One region of the Streptomyces sp. NPDC052396 genome, then DNA from elsewhere that is predicted to be linked to it. Evidence: riboswitches for the same ligand, from Rfam matches in the RefSeq annotation. Region 1 holds a riboswitch; each other region holds the start of a gene.
The links. Region 1 has a riboswitch for cobalamin ahead of ACIHFE_RS05940 (ribonucleoside-diphosphate reductase subunit alpha). Riboswitches for the same ligand answer to the same signal wherever they lie in the genome.
Positions count from the first base shown of each region.

Region 2: linked by a shared signal. The riboswitch ahead of ACIHFE_RS28115 (HoxN/HupN/NixA family nickel/cobalt transporter) and the one ahead of ACIHFE_RS05940 (ribonucleoside-diphosphate reductase subunit alpha) in region 1 are both predicted to bind cobalamin.
Region 3: linked by a shared signal. The riboswitch ahead of metE (5-methyltetrahydropteroyltriglutamate--homocysteine S-methyltransferase) and the one ahead of ACIHFE_RS05940 (ribonucleoside-diphosphate reductase subunit alpha) in region 1 are both predicted to bind cobalamin.

Region 1 covers NZ_JBIUAW010000002.1:195,428-197,620, forward strand. Annotated here, with positions in the region: gene ACIHFE_RS05940 (ribonucleoside-diphosphate reductase subunit alpha) at 1-1,311, opposite strand, end outside; cobalamin riboswitch at 1,467-1,607, opposite strand; gene ACIHFE_RS05945 (MMPL family transporter) at 1,807-2,193, shown strand, end outside.
Region 2 covers NZ_JBIUAW010000012.1:183,813-186,005, reverse strand. Annotated here, with positions in the region: gene ACIHFE_RS28120 (APC family permease) at 1-792, opposite strand, end outside; cobalamin riboswitch at 1,015-1,235, shown strand; gene ACIHFE_RS28115 (HoxN/HupN/NixA family nickel/cobalt transporter) at 1,265-2,193, shown strand, end outside.
Region 3 covers NZ_JBIUAW010000005.1:435,164-437,356, reverse strand. Annotated here, with positions in the region: gene ACIHFE_RS15980 (3-hydroxybutyryl-CoA dehydrogenase) at 1-834, shown strand, start outside; cobalamin riboswitch at 927-1,152, shown strand; gene metE (5-methyltetrahydropteroyltriglutamate--homocysteine S-methyltransferase) at 1,320-2,193, shown strand, end outside.

The DNA.
Region 1 (2,193 bases):
GAGGTTGGAGGAGTGGACGACCTTGCCCGGCTCCGCCGTCTGGTTGGCGGTGCGGTTGGCGGCGTCCTTGAAGGTCATCCAGCCGTTGCCGGTCTGCGCCAGGGTGCGCATCATCCGGGCGTAGAGCACCCGGGCCGGGATGGTCTTGACGGCCTTGCCCGCGGCCTCGTAGGCGCGGTACGCGGCGTCGAACTCATCGCCGTAGAGGTCGACCAGGTCCGGGGTGTCCACCGGGGAGAACAGCGACCAGTCGGCGTCCGCCTCCACCCGGCGCATGAACTCGTCCGGGATCCAGTGCGCGATGTTGAGGTTGTGGGTGCGGCGGGCCTCCTCGCCCGTGTTGTCCCGCAGCTCCAGGAACTCCTCGATGTCCGCGTGCCAGGTCTCCAGGTAGACGCAGGCCGCGCCCTTGCGCCGGCCGCCCTGGTTGACGGCCGCCACCGAGGCGTCCAGGGTGCGCAGGAAGGGCACGATGCCATTGGAGTGGCCGTTGGTGCCCCGGATCAGCGAACCGCGGGAGCGGATGCGGGAGTAGGACAGGCCGATGCCGCCGGCGTGCTTCGACAGCCGGGCCACCTGGTGGTAGCGCTCGTAGATGGAGTCCAGCTCGTCCAGCGGGGAGTCCAGCAGGTAGCAGGAGGACATCTGCGGGTGCCGGGTGCCGGAGTTGAACAGGGTGGGGGAGGAGGGCAGGTAGGAGAGCGTGCTGGTGAGCCGGTAGAGCTCGGCCACGTCCGCCAGCGCCCGCTCCGAGTGGTCCTCGGCCAGGCCGCAGGCCACCCGCAGCAGGAAGTGCTGCGGGGTCTCGATCACCTGGCGGGTGATCGGGTGGCGCAGCAGGTAGCGGCTGTGCAGGGTGCGCAGGCCGAAGTAGCCGAAGCGGTCGTCGGCGCCATCCCCCAGCGCCGCGTCCACCAGGGCGTCCAAGCGCCCGGCGTGGGCGGTGACGAACGCGGCCGTCTCGTCGCCGATCAGGCCCTCGCGGTGGCCGACCGCGACCGAGGCGGTGAAGGAGACGGCGCCCTGGCCGGCGGCCTCCTCGCGGATGGCCAGGGTGAGCAGCCGGGCGGCCAGCTTGGAGTACTCGGGCTCCTCGGCGATCAGGCCGGCGGCGGCCTCGGTGGCCAGCGAGCGCAGCTCGGCCTCGTCGGAGCCGGGGTGCCGGCCGCGCAGGGCGGCCGCGGCGACCTTGCCGGGGTCCGTGGCGGGCAGATCGGCGGTCAGTTCGGTCAGGGTGCGCAGCAGCGCGGTCCCGGGACCGCCGGACGCCTCCGCTGAAACTGAGACCGGATCTGCGGGCGCGATGGTCACTGGGGCTCTCCCTCGCTCGGCTGGGGGCCGGGCGGGAGAGCGGCAAGGGCGCGTCAGGGCAGCCCTGAGCGCGTCAGGGCAGCACCACACCGCGTCCCTCGGCCCAACCCGCGAGGCCCGGACGTATTCCACGCCCAGGCCAAGCCGTACGGCTCGGTCATGGGCGTGCTGTCGGCAGGTCCTCGGACTGGTGGTGCGTCAAAAGAGCACACATACACCGTTGCGGGACAGTTCCGGATTTCCACCGGATTCCCCTGCGGCGACAGCGAAGACGAGCATACATCTAGTGCCGGGCGGCAAAGGCACCCCCACATGTAGTGCCGGGATCGTGATAGTGCGCCCAGGGCTGGGCCTGATTGCCGTGCTGGGGACACTCTGGAGGCCGGTATCGACGCGCCCTGATCGAGGCTTGTGTTCGCTTCTTGACGCATTGTGATTAATCTACGGAATGAGTAATTCCTGGCCCCGTCCGACCCTGCGAAGGACGCCCATGTGATGGCTCTCCGCTTCTCCCTGGCAAAGACCGTCTACGGTACTCGCCGGCGCGCTCTGCGCGCCCTCCTGCTGCTCGCCCTGGTGGCCCTGGCGGCCGGACTGGGCGGCCGGGGGGTCGGAGAAAGACTGGCGCCCGGGGGCTGGACGCCCGCCGGCGCCGAGTCCACCCGGGCCGATGCCCTGCTGGCCGACCGCTTCCACGCGGGGCAGCCCCAGTTGCTGTTGTTGGCGACCGCGAAGGGTTCCCTGGACGCCCCGGAGGCCGAGCGGGCCGGCCGCGAACTGACCGCCCGGCTCACCGCCGACCCGCATATCGCCTGGGTGCGCGGCTACTGGCCGCGGCACCCGGCCGAGTTGCGCGCCCGCGACGGGCACAGCGCCGTGGTG
Region 2 (2,193 bases), on a different contig from region 1:
CAGGGTGCCGATCTGCAACAGCAGATAGATGGCCATGATGCCGACGATCGAGTAGATGATGGAGCGCGGCAGCACCCGCCCCGGGTCCTTGATCTCGGCGCCCATATAGGCGGTGGTCCAGTAACCGCCGTAGTCATAGATGCCGATGGTGAGCCCGGCCGCGAAACCGATCCAGAAGTGATTGGTCGTCAACTCAAAGGCATGCGCGGGGTAGGTGAAGGCACGGTGTGGGCTGAAGTGGGTGAAGGCGGCGAGGATGACCATCACCACCGAGGCGATCATCACGCACCACAGCAGCACGCTGATCCGGGCATGGTGTTCCACCCGGCCCCATAGCAGCGCCACCACCAGCACAATCAGCCCGATGCCGGTGAGATCGCCCTGAGTCTGCGTCATATCCGGCCAGAGATAGGCGAGATACTGGACAAAGCCGATGACTCCGGTGGACATGGCGAGCGGGATGTAGAGCATCGCCGTCCAGACGAACAGGAAGGGCATCAGCTTTCCGGTGCGGTACTGGAAGGCCTGCCGCAGATAGACATAACTGCCGCCGGCCCCGGGCAGTGAGGCGCCCAACTCGGCCCAGACCAGCCCGTCGGCGAGCGCGAGCACCGCGCCCGCGACAAAGCCGATGACGGCGTGCGGACCGCCGAAGGCGGCGACCATCAGGGGGATGGTGACGAAGGGGCCGATGCCGCACATCTGGGCCATGTTGATGGCGGTGGCCTGGAACAGGCCGATCCGCCGGACGAATCCCGGGTTCCCGGTGGGCCCGGTATCTGGGTCTGCCATGGAGTCAACCTCTCCTCGTGGTCTGCTGCACTCGCACTCGTAGCACCGGCCCGCCTGACGCGTCCATCACATGGACAGGGTTGAGCAGCATGGATGTCCCGGCTCCGCCCGAACAGCGCACGGGAGTTCGTCCGAGGGGTGCGGGAGACTCTGGCGGGGTTGATGGGTGCGCGTCAAGGCATGACCATCACCACTTCTCGGCCACATGGCCGCCTGGGGGAGCTAGGGTGGTGCGGCCGTGGTGCTCGGGAAGACCGGTGACGGACCTTGGGTCCGGAGTCCGGAGCGGCCCTCGCCACTGTGATCGGGGAGTTACCGTCCCCTTCCGTGCGCGCCCTTGCGGCGGGTACGGAGCCACTGGCAGCAGCCGGCTGCCGGGAAGGCTGGGACGGGCGCGGGAAAACCCGTAAGCCAGGAGACCGGCCACGGCATCTCAGAATCGATCCACGAGGTGCTGGAGCGTGAACGGCAGATGAGCCTGCCCCCTACTGATACCACCGGCGTCGCGCCGGTCACTTCCTTCCGCTGGCGCCGCCAGGACACCGTGCGCACCGCCGGTCTGCTGGCCGTCATAGCCGCCCTGCACATCGTCGCGTTCGGCGTGCTCTTCCTGCTGATCGTGCCCAACCACTACAAGGTGGGCAGCGAGGTCTACGGCATCGGCCTCGGCGTCACCGCCTACACCCTGGGCATGCGGCATGCCTTCGACGCCGACCACATAGCCGCCATCGACAACACCACCCGCAAGCTGATGGCCGACGGCAAACGGCCGGTCTCGGTGGGCTTCTGGTTCGCCCTGGGCCACTCCTCCGTGGTGGTGGTGATGGCGGCCCTGGTCTCCGGCGGCACACATCTGGCCGGGACCCTGATGAACGAGGAGTCCACCACCCACCAGACCCTGGGTGTGGTGGGCACCACCGTCTCCGGCGGCTTCCTCTACCTGATCGCCGCGCTCAACCTGGTGGCGCTCGCCGGGATCCTGCGCATCTTCCGCACCATGCGCGAGGGCCGCTTCAACGAGGCCGAACTGGAAGAGCAGTTGGACTCCCGGGGCTTTATGAACCGCATCCTGGGCCGCCTCACCCGCTCCATCTCCCGCCCGGGCCAGATGTTTCCGCTGGGCTTCCTGTTCGGGCTGGGCTTTGACACCGCCACCGAGGTCACCCTGATGGTGATGGCGGGCAGCGGGGCCGCCGCGGGGCTGCCCTGGTACGCCATCCTCTGCCTGCCGCTGCTGTTCGCCGCCGGGATGAGCCTGTTCGACACGCTCGACGGGACCTTTATGAACTTCGCCTACCAGTGGGCGTTCTCCAACCCGGTGCGCAAGGTCTACTACAACCTCACCATCACCGGCCTGTCCATCGCGGTCGCCTTCCTGATCGGCACCATCGAGCTGGTCGG
Region 3 (2,193 bases), on a different contig from region 1:
GGCGGCCGGATGGGCGCCGGCATCGCCGAGGTCTGTGCCCGCGCCGGACTGGACACCGTCGTGTGCGAGGCCGGCACCGCCGCCGCCCGGGCCGCACGCGAGCGGGTCGCCACCTCCCTGGAACGCGCCGTCCACCGCGGCAAGACGGACCGGGCGACCGCCGAAGACGCTCTGGCCCGGCTCGTCTTCACCACCAGCCTCGAAGATCTCGCCGACCGGCACCTGGTCGTCGAAGCCGTCGTGGAGAACCCGGAGGTCAAGACGGAGATCTTCACCGCCCTCAGCAAGATCGTCGAGGACCCGGGGGCCATCCTGGCCACCAACACCTCCTCCATCCCCGTGATGCGCCTGGGTATGGCCACCGGCCGGGCCGACCGGGTCCTCGGGCTGCACTTCTTCAACCCCGTGCCGGTCATGCCCCTGGTGGAGATCGTCACCTCGCTGCACACCAGCACCGAAGCAGCCGCCACGGCAGAGGCATTCGCCCGCGACACGCTCGGCAAGACCGCGATCCGCTCCAAGGACCGGGCCGGCTTTGTGGTCAACTCCCTCCTCATCCCCTACCTGCTGTCGGCCATCCGGATGGCGGAGTCCGGCTTCGCCACCGCCACCGACGTGGACCAGGGCATGGAGCTGGGCTGCGCCCATCCGATGGGACCGCTCAGGCTCGCCGATCTGATCGGCTTGGACACCGTGGCCTCCATCGCCCGGGCGCTGTACGAGGAGTTCAAGGAACCCCTGTACGCCCCGCCGCCGCTGCTGCTGCGGATGGTCGAAGCCGGGCTGCTCGGCCGCAAGACCGGCCGGGGGTTCCACCCCTACGACCGGGGCTGAGGGACCCGGGTGCGGCCAGAGCTGAGGTTTCCGTGTCCCAGGTCACCTTCCGGAATCCGGAACAGCGATACCCGCAAGCACGGCCCGCGTCCTAATCTGGCGGGGCAACAGGTTCGCCCCGTCCGCCAGGCGGGCGCGTCGTAAGAGGGAACCCGGTGGAAATCCGGGACTGCCCCGCAGCGGTGAGTGGGAACGACCGCCGTCATACGCACTGGATCCGTGCCGCGGATCCGGGAAGCGACGGCCAGTAGGTGCCCGCCGGGAGACCGGCGGACGTGCCCGCGAGTCCGAAGACCTGCCCGTTGCCCGTGTGCGCCCATGCGTACGCGGAGATCCCGGTGACCTCGAGGGCGGGTCGGCGCATATATCAGGCGGGCACGAGCGTGTGCGGTGGCACAGGCTGCGTGGTCCGCCCGGTCTGCCATCCTTCGCGCCTTCGCCTCATCCCGGGGTCGTTTTGCCAAGAGCTCGCGAAGGAGAGTCTTGTGACAGCCAAGTCCGCAGCCGCGGCAGTACGCGCCACCGTGTATGGCTACCCCCGCCAGGGCCCGAACCGGGAACTGAAGAAGGCGATCGAGGGCTACTGGAAGGGCCGCGTCAGCGCCGCCGAACTCCACCGGACCGCGTCCGTGCTGCGCAGCACCAGCTGGCAGCAGCTCGCCGAGGCCGGTGTGGACGAGGTGCCGACCGGCGACTTCTCGTACTACGACCATGTGCTGGACACCACCGTGATGGTCGGCGCGATCCCCGACCGCCACCGTGCCGCCGTCGCGGCGGACCCGCTGGACGGCTACTTCGCCATGGCGCGCGGCACCGAGGACCTGCCGCCACTGGAGATGACCAAGTGGTTCGACACCAACTACCACTACCTCGTCCCCGAACTCGGGCCCGGCACGGTCTTCAGCGCCGACTCCGCCAAGCAGGTCGCCGAACTGACGGAAGCGGCCGCACTGGGTCTCTCCGCGCGCCCCGTGCTCGTGGGGCCCGTGACCTATCTGCTGCTCGCCAAGCCCGCACCCGGCGCCCCCGCGGACTTCCAGCCGCTGACCCTGCTGGACCGGCTGCTGCCGGTGTACGCACAGGTGCTCGCCGACCTGCGGGCGGCCGGCGCGGGATGGGTGCAGCTGGACGAACCCGCCCTCGTCCAGGACCGCACCCCCGCCGAGCTGAACGCCGCCGCCCGCGCCTATCGCGACCTCGGTGCGCTCACCGAACGGCCGAAGCTGCTGGTCGCCTCGTACTTCGACCGGCTCGGTGAGGCCCTGCCGGTACTCGCCAAGGCGCCCGTCGAAGGGCTGGCTCTGGACTTCACCGGGCCCGCCGCCGCCAACCTCGACGACCTCGCGGCGGCCGGCGGCC